3 regions of the Mesorhizobium sp. M0018 genome follow, and region 1 is predicted to be linked to each of the others. Evidence: riboswitches for the same ligand, from Rfam matches in the RefSeq annotation. Region 1 holds a riboswitch; each other region holds the start of a gene.

Region 1 (5,313 bases):
GATGAACCGAGCCGAGAAGTCCTTTACGAACTGATCGAGAACAGCGCACTTGGCATGCTGATAACCCATGGCCGGAGCGGTCTCGACGCCAATCACATCCCCTTCGAACTCGACACGTCACAGGGAGAAAACGGTACCCTTTACTCCTGCGCGATTAATACACGTGCCGAAGGAAAGTGCACATTCTCGCTCGCGTGACTTATTTCAAAAGATGTGATCGCGTTTTGGACATTCACGGCCGACATGCGGCAGCCGGTCACTCACCACATGGTGAGCAACCAGGAAACCCTCCGGCCTACACTTTCTACCGGAGCGCACGTGCTGCATCGACCATGTTCATCAGGGCAGGGCGGACCTCCTCCCATTTGCGTGTTTTGAGGCCACAGTCCGGGTTTACCCACAGTTGGGAATCCGACAGTCGCTCGCGGGCAAGCATGACGAGATCCGAAATTTCGCCGACTTCCGGGACGCGTGGTGAGTGAATGTCGTAGACTCCGGGACCGATTTCGTTCGGATATTTGGAGCTCGTGAAGGCGTCCAGCAGTTCCATCTTCGAGCGCGACGTCTCAATCGAAATGACATCCGCATCCATTTCAGCGATCGCGTCGATGATCTCGTTGAACTCCGAGTAGCACATGTGGGTATGGATTTGAGTCGCGTCCTTTACACCCGTTGAAGCGATCCGGAAGCATTCGACAGCCCAGTCGAGATAGTCGTTCCAATCAGACTGGCGCAGTGGCAATCCTTCGCGAAACGCGGCCTCATCGATCTGGATCATCCTTGCGCCGGACCATTCGAGATCCGTCACCTCGTCGCGGATGGCGAGCGCGATCTGGCGGCATGCTTCGGAGCGGGGTACGTCGTCGCGAACAAAAGACCAGTTGAGAATGGTCACCGGGCCTGTGAGCATTCCCTTCACAGGGTTTTCCGTAAGCGACTGGGCGAATTGCCACCAGCGCAGCGTCATCGGCTTGGGCCTCGATACGTCGCCGAAGATGATGGGGGGGCGCACGTAACGCGACCCATAGCTCTGCACCCAGGCATGCTGGGTGAAGGCAAAGCCGGACAGCTGCTCGCCGAAATGCTGTACCATGTCGTTTCGTTCGAACTCACCGTGCACCAGCACGTCCAGCCCGATCTCTTCCTGCCAGCGAATTGCAGCCTCGATCTCCTTCTTCAGGAAGGTCTCGTAGTCGACATAGCTCAGCTGGCCCTTCGCATGAGCGGCCCGCGCCCTGCGTACCTGCGGCGTCTGCGGGAAGGACCCGATGGTCGTCGTCGGGAACGGCGGCAGCCCGAGCGTGCCGGCCTGGACTCTGGAGCGCTCGGCAAAAGCGCTCTCTCGTCGCTTCATGCTGTCGTCAATGCTGGCGATCCGCCCCTCAACCAGCGGGTCATGGATCTTCGTGGATCTCACGCGAGTGGCGGCAGCCTCGGCAGACGCTTTCAACGCGCCTGCCACCGCATCCCTGCCTTGGGACAGGGCCCGGGCAAGCAACACCAACTCGTCGGTCTTCTGGGCCGCGAAGGCGAGCCACGACCTGATGTCCGCGTCGAGTTCCGTCTCCATGCGGAGGTCGATCGGCACATGCAGCATCGAGCAAGAAGGCGCGATCTCGACGCGGTCCAAGGGCCAGCCGGCGACGATCGGTTTGATGCGGTCGAGAATGGCGGGCAGGTTCGCACGCCAGACGTTGCGGCCATCGATCAAGCCAAGCGAGAGCACCAGATCCTTCGGTGCGAGCCGACCCACCGTTTCCAGCTGCTCGGGAGCGCGCACGAGATCAATATGCAGCCCGGCCAGGGGCAGAGAAACCGCGGTTTCGAGATTGTCTCCCAGCGGCCCGAAATAGGTAGCCAGCATGATCTTCAGCTCGGGCGCGGCTTTCGACAGCTGGCCATAGGCGAATTCGAACGCAGCTCGTTCGTTCGGGTTCAGATCGAGGACAAGCGCTGGCTCATCGATCTGCACCCAGTCGGCTCCAGACAGCTTCAGCCTCTGCAGGAGTTGCTCGTAGACGGGCAGCAGCCGCGGCAGGAGCGCGATGGGATCGAATCCTTCGGCAGGCGATTTCGCCAGCTTGAGGAAGGTGATCGGTCCAAGGATGACTGGGCGTGTGTGAACGCCGAGAGCTTTAGCCTCGATGAAGTAATCGACCGGTTTCGTCGACGACAGGGCGAACGTCTGATCATCGTTGAGTTCCGGCACAATGTAGTGATAGTTGGTGTCAAACCACTTGGTCATTTCCATCGCGGTTACATCAGACCGATGAGCCGCCTGCTGGTGACCAGCGTGTCGACAATCCTCCGTCTGACCCTGGTTGCCCCGCGCCATTGCGAAGTAGATGTCAAGTGGAACCTCGCCGCTATTCCAGCCGTAACGGGATGGAACGGCGCCGACCATGGCTGCGGTGTCGAGCACATGGTCGTAGAGCGAGAAGTCGTTCGACGGGATTTTCGACACGCCGCGATCGTGCTGCTCCTCCCAGCTAGCGGCACGGAGCGCCTTCGCGGTCGTGAGAAGGTCGGCAGCGGACGATTTTCCGGACCAGTAGCTTTCAAGCGCGAATTTCAGTTCTCGCCGACGACCGAAGCGCGGCACGCCGAGCGTTGCTACAGGAATTTGCTGAGAGACAGTCATGCCAGACCCCGATGGTTGGGGCGTCGGTGACAAGGAAGGCGCTAGCAGGCCGGCACGAACGCCAGGCTGCAGCGGCCACCGAGACACCCCGCCCGTGGACGTAATTCGCCGTGGCAGGTCTCCTGGCTCGCGGGGTCATAGCCTCTACCCGTCTTCCCAAGGCTATTCGCCTCAGTGACATGAGTGGGGTTGGCTCGCCGCTAACAGTTGCGGGGGCAGCGCCGGCATCGCACCGGCTTCCCTCTTAGCTCCGCTGCGGCAGCGCCGTACGGAGAACCACGACGCGGGAGACAATTACAGCAGTTCGCTTCTTTGTCAACGCCGCATAAAGAAATGTTTATGTCGTTATGTTAAATTTCCGTTGGCATGTTCCAAAGGTCGCCTCGAAAGCGAAAACTGTGGAAGCCTTGAGCGGCCGGTAAATCAAAGCAATGACGCACGGCGCCCTTGTCCAGGAGGATAGGAGTTCGTCGGCTGCCGGCAGCAAACATACCGGCAAGCGCCGTGGTGCTGCTTAGCGCATCATGCGAACCACCTCGGCGTCGAACTTCGGCTCCGAGGTTCCGACCGCTTCGTCGCTCGCGACCATATTCGGCTCAATGGCGAGGCTGTTGCCCATGTGGAAGCTGTTGGCCGTGATGCCCTCGGTGATATGACACAACGATTTCGGGGGGAGCACACCGAGGCCAGGCGCAGCGGCGTGTTGCGAAGTGATCGACGCCAATGTCTCGAACTGCTTGTTCGCAGCCCACCGGCTCAAGGTAACCCGGCTCAAACCACCGGGCCAGCTCAAGTCCTGTCCAAATGAGGCCTGAGCGGCAAATCGTCGTGCACGCGCACGGTTTGGCGTTCGATCTTGTGATGCGTCTTGGGCGGACAATCGCCACGGTGCAGCGCGCAGAAGCGGTCCCCAATTGGGAAGCCGAGGGCGGTGAGGGCAAGCCAGCGCCACAGGCGGAAGGGGACTTGGACCTGTTTGCCCTGCTGGACCACAAGTCGCGCCACAGGGCCTCAAGGAGAAGACCAAGAGTGATTATCGCGGGACCTCGCCAAATTCATCAAAAGCAGCGGGCAGTCAAAGTTCGGCGCCGATTGACATGGAGATAGCCATCGCGGCGGACCGCCCAGGCGGACCGCAAGCCGGAATACAACCGGGTGCAGGCGGCCAAGCTCGTCCACAAGATGGCGTCGGGCACACACCGGCGATGGGAGAGCGGACCGTGGAGTGCAGGAACTTCACGCCTATCCACGCTCCCGTGGACGTGTCCTGCGGCACATCGGCAGCGATATTGAGGAGGCAGTTGAGCTTCTGGTCGAGCACTCTTACCTGCCACTACCTACGCTTAACGTCATCTCGTACTGAAAACGCACCACGCAAGGTCGAGATGTAACATGCGCCCTTCGTGGATGGTTCTAAGCTTCCTCGGGCGCGGTCAATCTGTGATAACGGTCGCTTGGAACCTCCATCACCGCGACGCGATCAAGGTTGGCGTATCGCGCTCGGTAGTAACCTTCTTCCTCCACTTCGGCGAAACTACACTGGGGAACGTCAAAGGTCGCAGCTTCCAATCCGAAGAAAGTCGTAGCGGTTTCTTCATCCAAGAAGTTCCACTCATCTTCTCCGTCGTCATATGTGACGCGAACATAGGAGGCCATGCGCACGGCTTCCTGATCACCCATCTCTGCGATGATGGCATCGCATTCTTTCTTCAGCTTTCCTGAAACCTCACCCTTATCCCAGTCATCCAAAGCCCGATAGATTTCTGGATGATAATGCTCTGGCATCTCCTCTACATCGTCACCGATAAGCTCAATGGTGCGGACATATTGCGGATTTATCAAGAGTATTTTGTTGTCAAGGCTCCAACAATACAGCCATGGCCTGCTTGTGTTATTTCTACGCAGATTATGAAGTTCCTTCAACTGACGTAAAATCGATTCACGCCCCTTTTCATCGATAGGATATTGGCGGCTGCCAACAGTCGTCTTGATTCTGAGCGTGCCGTATCGCGTTTCGGCATCGGCAATTGCAAACGGGCTCGTGCGCCACTCCTCGACATCAATCTTCCAGCCCAGCAGCTCCTCGACCGTGCATTTCAACGTGAGACAAAGGTCCTTGATCTGCTCGACGTTCAACTGCGTTTTGCCTGTTTCCCAACGGGCCACAGTCTGTTGCGTCGTTGCCATCTGCTCTGCCAAATCTTTTTGAGTCATGCCCAGTCGAACCCTAAGCTCTTTCATGTTCATAACTCACCTCGCGTGTTCAACACACGCATCGTGGATGAATTAATCTAACACGTCAAGCGTGTTCAAAAATCGCAGCATGTGTTTTTAGGGCGTCTTCGAGGCTCCGGCAGCCGTTCGTGACCACTTGCGCAAGACACAGGGCTGGTACACAGCACGAATGGGCGATCAAAAATTACTGCTGCGATGCTCGTCATCAGCCAAGCTGCCGCCGCACCTTCCACTAGGGTGCCAAGGTTCGAAATGAGTGCAGCCGACCATAGCGAACGGAAGGTCTTGTGCTCAAAAGGAACGAGTGAAGATCTTCGCCATTGTGGGAAGCCTCGGGATTGACCGCGGGGCTGGATTTGTTTCGCCTCACTCAACCATGGCCTCGCCGTACAAGCCAAGCTGCCACAGTGCGCGCCTGCTAACCCAGAAAACTTGGC
Region 2 (5,313 bases), on a different contig from region 1:
GCGGCTCCGGCATCTGATCGTAGACCTTGCGCAGCGCCGGCGCCATCTTGTTGGTCAGCGTGCCGGCGACGATCATGATGTCGGACTGGCGCGGGGACGCGCGCGGCGCGACACCGAACCTCTCCGAGTCATAGCGCGGCATCGAAGTATGGATCATCTCGACGGCGCAGCAGGCGAGGCCAAAGGTCATGAACATCAGCGAGCCGCTGCGCGCCCAGGTGATCAGCGCCTCGGTCGAGGTGACGAGAAAGCCCTTGTCGGCGAGCTCGTTGTTGATCTCCAGGAAGAATGGATCGTCGGACCCGACCGGCCTGCCGGTGTTGGGGTCGATGAGGCCCTTGGGCTTCGGCGCGACGAGCGTACCGGAACTGTCGTTCAATCCCATTCCAGCGCTCCTTTTTTCCATTCATAGGCAAAGCCGATGGTCAGCACCGCCAAAAACACCATCATCGACCAGAAACCGAGCATGCCGATCTGACTGAACGACACCGCCCACGGAAACAGGAAGGCCACCTCCAGATCGAAGATGATGAACAGGATCGACACCAGGTAGAAGCGGATGTCGAATTTCATGCGGGCGTCGTCGAACGAGTTGAAGCCGCACTCATAGGCCGAAAGCTTTTCCGGATCGGGGTTGCGATAGGCCACCAGGAAGGGTGCGGCGAGCAGCGCCAGTCCGACGACCAGCGCCACGCCGATGAACAGGACGATGGGCAGGTACGAACTCAACAATGCGTTCATTCTGCAGCTTTCCGTTGCGGCCAATCCACTCTGATTACAGCACCGGACCCACTTGCGGAAGCGTGACAGTTTAACCACTGAACCGTTTTAAGGGGGCTCTATGCTGCAACGCGGCGAGGGTTAGCGCAGCGCTTTCGGCGAAGCAAGTCAAACCTTGTTCAAATCGCGGTGCTGGACGGCATATCCGGGAAAACTGGTCCGATCCGCTCCTGTTTGATTTCCTTCACTTTTTACTCCACTTTTCTCTCCTGACATGGATGCCGCCAAAACCCTGCTAGCATGGCACGGAATCGCAGGTCATTTTCTCTGTCCAAAATCGTCCGGATGCCGCCTTCATGAAGGAAAAAATCTCGCTTGCCATGGCCCGCCGCATTGCGCTGGCGGCACAGGGATTCAATGACCCGCGCCCCACCGGCACGCCTGACCGCCGGCATCTGGCCCGCGTGCTTGCCCGTACCGGCCTGCTGCAGATCGATTCCGTCAGCGCCGTGGTGCGCGCCCACTATATGCCGCTTTATTCGCGGCTTGGCCCTTACAAGCTGGCGTTGCTCGACAACGCCGCCGTCACGCGCAAGCGCATGGTCTTCGAGTATTGGGCGCATGAAGCCTCGTTCTTGCCGGTCGAGACCTATCCGCTGATGCGCTGGCGCATGCAGCGGGCCGAACGCGGCGACGAAATGTACAGCGGACTGGCCAAATGGGGCCGCGAGCACGCCGCCTATATCGAAGACATCTATCGCGAGGTCGCCGAACGAGGCCCGATCGCGGCGTCGGCTTTCGAAGGCCAGAAGGGTTCGGGCGGCTGGTGGGGCTGGAGCCATGCCAAGCATGCCTTCGAGTGGCTGTTCTGGGCCGGCCGCATCACCACGGCGCATCGCCGCGGCTTCGAGCGGTTCTACGATCTGCCGGAGCGCGTGCTGCCGCCGGCGGTACTCGCGCTACCGGTTCCCTGTCCCGAGGATGCTCACCGCGAATTGCTGCGCATCTCGGCCCGCGCCCACGGCATCGCCACGGCAGGCGACCTGCGCGACTATTTCCGCCTCTCGCCCGCCGACATCAAGGGCCGCATCGAGGAGTTGGTCGAGGCCGGCGACCTGTTGCCGGTGAGCGTCGAAGGCTGGAGCAAAACAGCCTATCTCCACAACGACGCCCGTTTGCCGCGCAGGATCGAGGCGCGCGCCTTGCTCGCGCCGTTCGATCCCGTCGTCTTCGAGCGGTCGCGCACCGAGCGCTTGTTCGACTTCCACTACCGCATCGAGATCTACACGCCGGCCGAAAAGCGCCGGTATGGCTATTATGTGCTGCCATTCCTGCTCGGCGACAGCATCGTCGGGCGCGTCGACCTCAGGGCCGACCGTCCGGCCGGCGTATTGCGCGTCCATGCCGCCTATGCGGAGCCCGGCGCCCCGCCACAAACCGCTGCCGAACTCTTCGAGGAATTGAAGCAGATGCAGGGCTGGCTCGGGCTTGAGCGCATCGAGGTGACCGCTGCCGGCGATTTGGGCCGGCCGCTCGCGGACATCGCCGCGCCATAGACGTGCGTTGACACGACTGCCTCCACAAGCCTAAATCGGTTCCAGACGGTCCCCTGCCCGCAACGGCAGGGGCCAAGAGGGAATGCGGTGCGAAATCTCGATTTCAAATCCGCGGCTGTCCCCGCAACTGTAAGCGACGAGCCAAGGCCGAAAACCACTGGGATATTCCCGGGAAGGCGGCACCCAGGCGATGACCCGCGAGCCAGGAGACCTGCCGTCTAGGACCTAAGAATCCGATGGCCTGGCGGGTTTTCCGGGCAAGGAGCCTGATTTGGAACGCGACAGCAGTTTTCCGGCTGAGACAGCGGATTTATTGTCCGGCCATGGTGATTCCCCGGCCGGCGTTACCGTCATCGTCTGCTCGTCCTGCCGTGACGAGACCGGTTCGGACGCTCATCCGCGCGCCGGCGAACTGCTCGCAGAGGACACGCGCCGCGCTGCTTCCAGCGAAAACATCAAAATCCGCGCCGTCGAATGCCTCGGCAATTGCAAGCGCCGGCTCAGCGCGGCCATGCTGCGCGACGGCTGCTGGAGTTACGTCTTCGGTGATCTGACCACGACCAGCGGCGCCGATCTCGTCACCGGGGCAAAGCTGTTCGCCACCTCGACGGATGGGCTCATTCCATGGCGCGGCCGTCCCGATTGCCTGAAGCGCGGCCTGGTTGCCCGCATCCCTCCCCTTGACCTGTTGAAGGACCTGACATGACCGCTGCCTCCCTTTCGCGCGTTCCCTGCACCGTGGTCACCGGCTTTCTCGGCGCCGGCAAGACGACGTTGATCCGCCATTTGCTCGAAAACGCCAAAGGCAAGCGCCTGGCCATCATCGTCAACGAGTTCGGCGACATCGGCATCGACGGCGAGATCCTGAAGGGCTGCGGCATCGACACCTGCCCCGAGGAAAACATCGTCGAGCTGGCCAATGGTTGCATCTGCTGCACCGTCGCCGATGATTTCGTCCCGGCGCTGGACCAGATCCTGTCGCTGACGCCGAGGGTCGACCACATCCTGATCGAGACATCCGGCCTCGCTTTGCCCAAGCCGCTGGTCCAGGCCTTCCAGTGGCCGTCGGTGAAAAGCCGCGTGACGGTGGACGGCGTCATTGCCGTGGTCGACGGACCGGCGCTGGCTGATGGCCGCGTAGCCAACGACATGGACGCCCTGCAGGCGCAGCGGGCGCAGGACGAGACGCTCGACCATGACGATCCGGTCGAGGAAGTGTTCGAAGACCAGCTCGCCTGCGCCGACCTGATCATCCTGTCGAAGAGCGACCTGATGGACGCAGCCGGCTCGGCCCGTGCCAATGCCGTCATCGGCAAGCACGTTGCGCGGGCGGTGAAGATCGTACCGACTTCGCAAGGCAAGGTCGACCCTTCGGTGCTGCTCGGCCTCGGCCTCGCCGTCGAGGACGACATCGAGAACCGCAAGACCCACCACGACGACGAGCTCGACCACGAACATGACGATTTTGACTCGTTCGTCATCGACATCGCATCTGTGTCCAACCCGAACGAGCTCGCACAACGCGTCGCCACGGCGGCGGAGGAAGAAAACGTGTTGCGCGTCAAGGGTTTCGTCGAAGTCGGCGGCAAGCCGATGCGGCTCCTGCTGCAGGCCGTCGGTCCGCGCGTCAACCACTATTACGACCGCGCCTGGACCGCTGAAGACGACCGCCGCTCGCGCCTCGTCGTCATCGGCCTGAAAGGGCTGAACCGCCCGGCCATCGAGCGTATCCTCGCCGGCTGACCCCAGGTACGAGCCGCGATGCACATCCTCACCACCACATCCGCCTCGCTCGACGATCTCGCCGAGCCTGTCGATCTCAGGCAAACGCCTGCGGATGTCGTGGCGCTGTCCTTCACCGACAGCGACCTGGCCGGGCTGGCGGCGGCGTGGAAGGCAGATGCGCACCGCCTGCCGTCGATGCGGCTCGCCGCCTTGCGCGACCTGCGCCATCCGATGTCCGTCGACCTGTGGATCGACAGTGTCGCCCGCCACGCCAAGGTCATTCTGGTCCGCATCCTCGGCGGCTATGACTGGTGGCGCTATGGCTGCGACCAGCTCGCCGCTATCGCGCGAAATCGCGGTATCAAGCTGGCGCTCCTACCGGGCGAGAGCCACGACGAGGATTTGCGACTGATCGAAGGCTCGACGCTGCCGCGCGAGGAGTTGGACGCCCTGCTTGGCTACTTCCGCGAGGGCGGGCCGGCAAATATGACGGCGCTGGTGCAGAGGCTGGCAAGTCTCGCTGGATCGGGTGCGGCGGTAGCCGAACCTGTTAGCGTGCCAAAGGCGGGATTTTACGAGCCGGGACTGGGGGTCGTAGAACGCGGTGTCCCCCTCCCCCTCGAGGGGAGGGCCCGGCCGCAGGCCGGGGGTGGGGTCCTCTCCGAAGCGCGCCTGCACAAAACGTCGAGCACTGCCGTGACGACCCCACCCGGCCCTGCGGGTCCCCTCGAGGGGGAGGGGGACGTCGTGCCAATTCTCTTCTACCGTTCGATGCTGCTCGCGGCCGATGTCGCGCCCATCGACGCGCTTTTCGAAGCCCTGCGCCACCGCGGCATGGCTCCCGTGCCTATGTTCGTCTCCAGCCTCAAGGACCCGGCGTCGCTCGCCTTTGTCGCAACCGCGCTCGCAACCCTGAAGCCTGCCGCCATCATCACCGCCACAGCTTTCGCCTCGGGTGCCGAGCCCGGCGTTGAAACCCTGTTCGACCGCGCCGGCGTGCCCGTGTTCCAGGTCATCGTCGCAACCACCCGCCGCGACATCTGGCAAACCAATCAGCGCGGCCTGGCGCCCGCCGACCTTGCCATGCATGTCGTCCTGCCCGAGCTCGACGGCCGCATCCTGGCCGGCGCCATTTCATTCAAGGGCGAAAGCGAAACCGACCCGGCGCTGGCCTTCCGCGCCTTCGCCAACCGGCCTGAGCCCGACCGCGTGGCGCAAGTGGCGAACCGTGTCGAGGCCTTCGTGCGCCTGCAGCGGTCGCCGCGTGCGGAGCGCAAGCTCGCCATCCTGATCCCCGACTATCCGAGCGCCC
Region 3 (5,313 bases), on a different contig from region 1:
CGCTGGCGCATCTCGTCGTCATAGGCTTGCGCCGTGGCGATATAGCTCCAAGGCGGCGGGCCGACCGTCACCAGGCTCTCGGCATGCGCGCTCTTGCCGGAGCGCGCACCGCCGATGACCAGGGTCAGTGCCCCGGCAGCGCGGTCAGGCAAAGCTGTCGCGCAGGCTGGTCGCCGTGCCCGTGAAGCGTCCGCGCACCACGCCGACGACCGCGCCGAGCACCAGCCAGAACACCAGGTTGGTCAGCGTCACCGCCACCACGAACTGGTGGTGCAGGCCTTCCGGGATCGCCGTCTCGAAGCTATCGGGCTGCGGCGCGCCGACAATATGCGGCGCCACGATCAACGCTACGGCAAGGATCGCCAGCGGCAACGATCTGCGGAAGGCGATAAGGCCGAGCCCGGCGGCGGTCGCCACCACTGTTGCCCACCACCAGATCTGGCGTTGGACAAGGTCGGCCGCCGGCATCGCCGGCAGTTCCGGCGGCAGGCCGAGGCCCGGCGCCAGCGTGAACACGGCAAAGCCGGCAAGCCCCCAGAACAGGCCCTGGCGCCAGTTGCCGATGCCGCCGGCGAATTCCGAAACCGCGATCAGGACCAGCGCAAAGCCGATGCCGGTGACGATATTGGCAACGACGCTGAAGCCGAAGCGCTCGAAACCGTCGGCCGGCGCCCAGCCTTCGTCTTCCGCCGGAGCCATTGCTTCAGCCGGTGCCGGCGCGGCGCTGCTCATAGCCGTCGTGCCCGCGGCGTTTTCGGCCGGTGCCGCAGGTGCCGCGGCATGGTCATGGCCGCCGCCGGCCTGTTCGTAGACTTCCGCCTTCAGGATGAGCGGCACCGTGGCATAGGCTTGCATGCAGGCGAGAGCCACGCCGGCCACAAGCCCTGCGATCGCCGCGATGAACACGACGTTGCGAAACAGTGTCATGATGTCAGCCCCTTGTCAGTGGCAGGGAAAGCCCATCGAATGGCGATAGTCGTGCGCGGCATTGTGGACCGCATCGATATGCGAGAAGCCGACAAAGCCCATGACGAAAATGCCGAGGAATGCAGCAAGCGCCAGCTGCATGAGACGCGACTGCGAGGAGGCGGAAGCGCCGAGCGAAACGGAAGCGGTATTCATGTCTTGTCCTTTCGCCCTCCACCCGAGGGCATAGAAGTCAGTTTCCTGTCGCCGGCAGGTCTCCTGGCTCGCGGATCAGCGCCCTTCCCCACCTTCCCGAAGGCGAACCTTCAGTGGCATATGGAGAGGACTACCGCACACAGTTGCGGGGGCAGCCACGGCATTGGGCAAACAATTTCGCCCGCACCGCATTCCCTCTTGGTTCCAAACGGAACCGACGACATCAGCGACTATAGGCAGAATCGCCGCGCCCGGCAAACCAAATTCCGCCGGATCGTGTGGCGAATGCGCCGCCTCGCCAAGTTCGCAGACCGGCGCCGCGATTGACAATTTTCGCAGCCGGGTGTCGGCTGGCGGATGGGGAGGAAGCCGGCATGCAACCCAGCCCGAACAAGCGATTCCCTACAACGGCCTGACGCGGCCCGAGCCGACGCTGCCGTCAAACAGCCTATTGGGACATCGCAGCCTATCAGCGCGATCTCGAGGCCATCTGGTATCGCAACTGGCTGCTCGTCTGCCGCGACGCGAAGCGCTCGCCGATCCGGCCGCCGATATCGACAACATCGTCGCGTTCGGTACCCAGGTGCTGGAGGAGGATGCTGATATCTGCGAGGTCAACCAGATGGGCCTGCGCTCGATGCGCCACAAGGCCGGCGTGCTGATGCCCGAGGAATACGACTTGCACCGCTTCCACAACTGGGTGCGCGAGCGCCATGCGGCGCTCGCACATCAAAGCGATTTGGGCAGATAACGCCAGGTGACGAAGCCGCAGGCCACCGCCAGCAGCCCGAGCGTCGCGAAAACCGCGCCCAGGCCGAAGAACGCCAGCACGCCGGCCAAAGGCTTTCCGGCTGTGGCCTAAAGCAGCCCTGATGCCGACCGGCGCCAACACGACGCAAGGTCCTGCTTCTTTTGACGGTGGCAACCGTGATAGTCGTCTTGCCGGGGCTGAATCAAGACAGCGAGACCATGAGCATCGACACGCCGACCGCAGCCGTTCAGGATCAACCGAAGTCGAAGCGCATCGCCGTTATCGACATTGCACGCGGCATCGCTTTGCTTGCCATGGCGAGCTATCATTTCACCTGGGACGTCGAATTCTTCGGCTACACCGATCCCGGCCTCACCGCCTTCGGCTGGTGGAAAATCTACGCGCGCTGCATCGCCTCGAGCTTCCTGTTCCTGGTCGGCATCAGCCTCTATCTCGCCCATGGCAAAAAAATCCGCTGGACCGGCTTCTGGAAGCGCTTCGCCATGGTTGCCGGGGCAGCGCTCGCAATATCGCTGGTCACCCGCATCGCCACGCCCGACGGCTTCATCTTCTTCGGCATATTGCATGAGATCGCGCTCGCCAGCCTGCTCGGCCTGGCGTTCCTGCGCCTGCCGGCGCTGCTGACGCTGCTTGTCGCCGTATTCGTCGTCGCTGCGCCTTTCTACCTGCGATCCGAAACGTTCGATCATCCGGCTTTGTGGTGGGTCGGCCTGTCGGCGACCAACCCGCGCTCCAACGACTACGTGCCGCTGCTGCCCTGGTTCGGCGCCGTACTTGCCGGCATCGCGGTTACCAAGCTCGCCGCCACCTCCGGCGCGCTGACGCGGCTGTCGGCATTGGCGCCCGGCCGCTGGGCAAATCCGCTGGTCTTCATCGGCCGGCACAGCCTTGCTTTCTATCTGATCCATCAGCCGGTGCTGATCGGCTCGGTCTGGCTGTTTTCGCAATTCATGCCGGCGCAGGCCGAAACCAGGGAGGTGCGTTTTCTGAAATCCTGCCAGATATCCTGCGAGCAGGCACGCGACACCGAGTTCTGCTCCAGCTATTGTGCCTGCATGCTGGACACTCTCCAGGGCGAAGCCTCGCTTGACCGGCTCTACAGCGACGACCAGTCCCCAGAGTGGAAGGCGCATATTGGCGAGCTCGCCGGCACCTGCACCGCCCAAACCGAGGCGGCGGAACCGGGAACGCGCTAATCGAGGGAGGACAATAATGAGCGACAGTCACCCGAAACCCATGCAGCAAAATCCTGGGCAGCCGAAGCTGGGGCACATCCCATGGCCGCCGCTGATCTATATCGCTGCCATCATCGTCAGCGTCGCGCTAGGGCTGTTCTATCCGCTGCCGTGGATCGGCGATCTTCTCGGCGACATCCTGTTCGCCGCCGGCCTTGTGGGGTTGGTGGCGGTTGCCGCGCTCTGGTTCACGGCAATCCGCACCATGATCCGCGCCAAGACGACGCTCAACCCGAACGGCGTGCCTGACCATCTGGTGACCACCGGACCCTTCGCCGTCAGCCGCAACCCGATCTACCTCGCCAACACGCTGCTGCTGGTCAGCCTCGCCTTTGTCACTGGGATCGCCTGGTTCCTGCCGCTGGCAGTCATCGCGGCGTTCCTGACGCAGAAGCTGACGATCGAGAGCGAGGAGAAGGTGCTGACGGCCAAATTCGGCAAGAAATACCGGGACTACGCCAAAAGGGTGCGGCGCTGGATTTGAGCCGAGGCTGACACCGGCTTAGGTGGTGACGCCGAGCTCCACCAGCCGCTCGACGCAGGATTCCTCGGCCTGGTCGAGCTCTGCCAGGGTCTCTTCGAGGTCGCGGCGTTTCTGGCGGAGATCCTCGCGCTTTTCCTCGATGCGCTTGATCATCAGTTTGAGCTGGCCTACCTCGCCGGGCGGCTCCCTGTACATCTGGATGATCTCGCGGATCTCGTTGATCGAGAAGCCGAGTCTTTTTCCCCGCATGATCTGGCGGATGAGATGCCGGTCCGACGGACGGAACAGCCGCGTGCGGCCGCGTCTTACCGGCTGCACCAGCCCTTCGTCCTCATAGAAGCGCAACGTCCGCGTCGACACGTCGAATTCGCGGGTCAGCTCCGTGATCGAATAATATTCCCGCATCGTCACTCCAATGCCCCGGCCACGCCGCGAGTTCCAACTGGCCGGCGCCGCCAGCGCCCAGGCGCGTACCAGAATCGGCGGACAAGGCACCTTTCAAAGCCTCGCATGGCATTTACGTAAAAGTCAATTGAGGTGACGTTCAGCGCACGCCGAACCACCATGTGGCGAGCCCGAGAAAGGCAAAGAAACCGACGACATCGGTGACTGTGGTGACGAAAACCGCCGAAGCCACAGCCGGATCGATCTTGAAGCGGTCGAGCAGCAGCGGGATAAGGATGCCCGCCAGAGCCGCCACGAACATATTGATGATCATCGCAGCCGCAATGATGCCGCCGAGATTGCGATCGTGGAACCAGGCAGCAGCCACGAGGCCGATCAGGATGGCAAAGATGATGCCGTTGATGAAGCCCACCCCGATTTCGCGGCGGATGATGCGGCCGGCATTGTAGATGTCGAGGTCCCTGGTCGCCAGCGCCCGCACCGTGACAGTCATGGTCTGCGAGCCGGCATTGCCGCCCATGCCGGCGACGATCGGCATCAGCACCGCCAGCGCCACGATATGCTCGATGGTGCGGTCGAACAGGCCGATCACCGAGGCCGCCAGGAAAGCCGTCAAAAGATTGACCAGCAGCCACGGCACGCGCGAGCGCGAGGTCGAAAAGATGCTGTCCGAGAGTTCTTCGTCGCCGACGCCGCCCATGCGCAGCAGATCTTCCTCGGCCTCCTGCTGGATGACGTCGACGACGTCGTCGATGGTCAGCACGCCGACCAGCCGCTCGTTCTCGTCGACGACGGCGGCGGACAGAAGATCGTATTGTTCGAATTCGCGTGCCGCCTCCTCCTGGTCCATGGTGGCCGGGATGGCATGCCTAGTCTCATGCATGACCTCTTCGACCTTGACCGAGCGCTTGGTACGCAGGATCTGGTCGAGGTCGATGGCGCCGAGCAGCTTGAAGCTCGGATCGATGACGAAGATCTGGCTGAAACGGTCGGGAAGATTGTTGTCCTCGCGCATGTAGTCGATGGTCTGGCCGATCGTCCAGAACGGCGGCACCGCGACGAACTCGGTCTGCATGCGGCGGCCGGCGGTCTCTTCGGGATAGTCAAGCGAACGCCGCAGCCTGATCCTCTCGGTGAACGGCAGCTGCGACAGGATCTCGTCCTGGTCCTCCTGGTCGAGGTCTTCGAGAATGTAGACCGCGTCATCGGAATCGAGATCCTGCACCGCCTGGGCGATCTGCGCATTGGGCAGACTGTCGACGATGTCGCGGCGGATCGCCTCGTCAACCTCGGTC

What was found. Region 1 has a riboswitch for cobalamin ahead of metE (5-methyltetrahydropteroyltriglutamate--homocysteine S-methyltransferase). Riboswitches for the same ligand answer to the same signal wherever they lie in the genome.
Region 2: another riboswitch for cobalamin. It lies ahead of NKJ81_RS03210 (DUF1636 family protein); the one in region 1 lies ahead of metE (5-methyltetrahydropteroyltriglutamate--homocysteine S-methyltransferase).
Region 3: another riboswitch for cobalamin. It lies ahead of NKJ81_RS03390 (CbtB domain-containing protein); the one in region 1 lies ahead of metE (5-methyltetrahydropteroyltriglutamate--homocysteine S-methyltransferase).

What each region holds. Positions count from the first base shown of each region.
Region 1 is NZ_JAMYVL010000023.1:47,504-52,816, reverse strand. It holds gene NKJ81_RS26065 (FMN-binding negative transcriptional regulator) at 1-198, shown strand, start outside; gene metE (5-methyltetrahydropteroyltriglutamate--homocysteine S-methyltransferase) at 305-2,641, opposite strand; cobalamin riboswitch at 2,737-2,937, opposite strand; gene NKJ81_RS26055 (hypothetical protein) at 3,156-3,434, opposite strand; gene NKJ81_RS26050 (helix-turn-helix transcriptional regulator) at 4,055-4,888, opposite strand; gene NKJ81_RS32720 (MFS transporter) at 4,951-5,250, opposite strand.
Region 2 is NZ_JAMYVL010000002.1:192,831-198,143, reverse strand. It holds gene NKJ81_RS03225 (NuoB/complex I 20 kDa subunit family protein) at 1-385, opposite strand, end outside; gene NKJ81_RS03220 (NADH-quinone oxidoreductase subunit A) at 376-741, opposite strand; gene NKJ81_RS03215 (winged helix-turn-helix domain-containing protein) at 1,077-2,276, shown strand; cobalamin riboswitch at 2,306-2,509, shown strand; gene NKJ81_RS03210 (DUF1636 family protein) at 2,548-2,982, shown strand; gene cobW (cobalamin biosynthesis protein CobW) at 2,979-4,019, shown strand; gene NKJ81_RS03200 (cobaltochelatase subunit CobN) at 4,038-5,313, shown strand, end outside.
Region 3 is NZ_JAMYVL010000002.1:226,551-231,863, reverse strand. It holds gene cobU (bifunctional adenosylcobinamide kinase/adenosylcobinamide-phosphate guanylyltransferase) at 1-152, opposite strand, end outside; gene NKJ81_RS03395 (CbtA family protein) at 145-927, opposite strand; gene NKJ81_RS03390 (CbtB domain-containing protein) at 943-1,122, opposite strand; cobalamin riboswitch at 1,159-1,356, opposite strand; gene NKJ81_RS03385 (SRPBCC family protein) at 1,466-1,873, shown strand; gene NKJ81_RS03380 (heparan-alpha-glucosaminide N-acetyltransferase) at 2,092-3,090, shown strand; gene NKJ81_RS03375 (methyltransferase family protein) at 3,107-3,613, shown strand; gene NKJ81_RS03370 (MerR family transcriptional regulator) at 3,632-4,018, opposite strand; gene mgtE (magnesium transporter) at 4,158-5,313, opposite strand, start outside.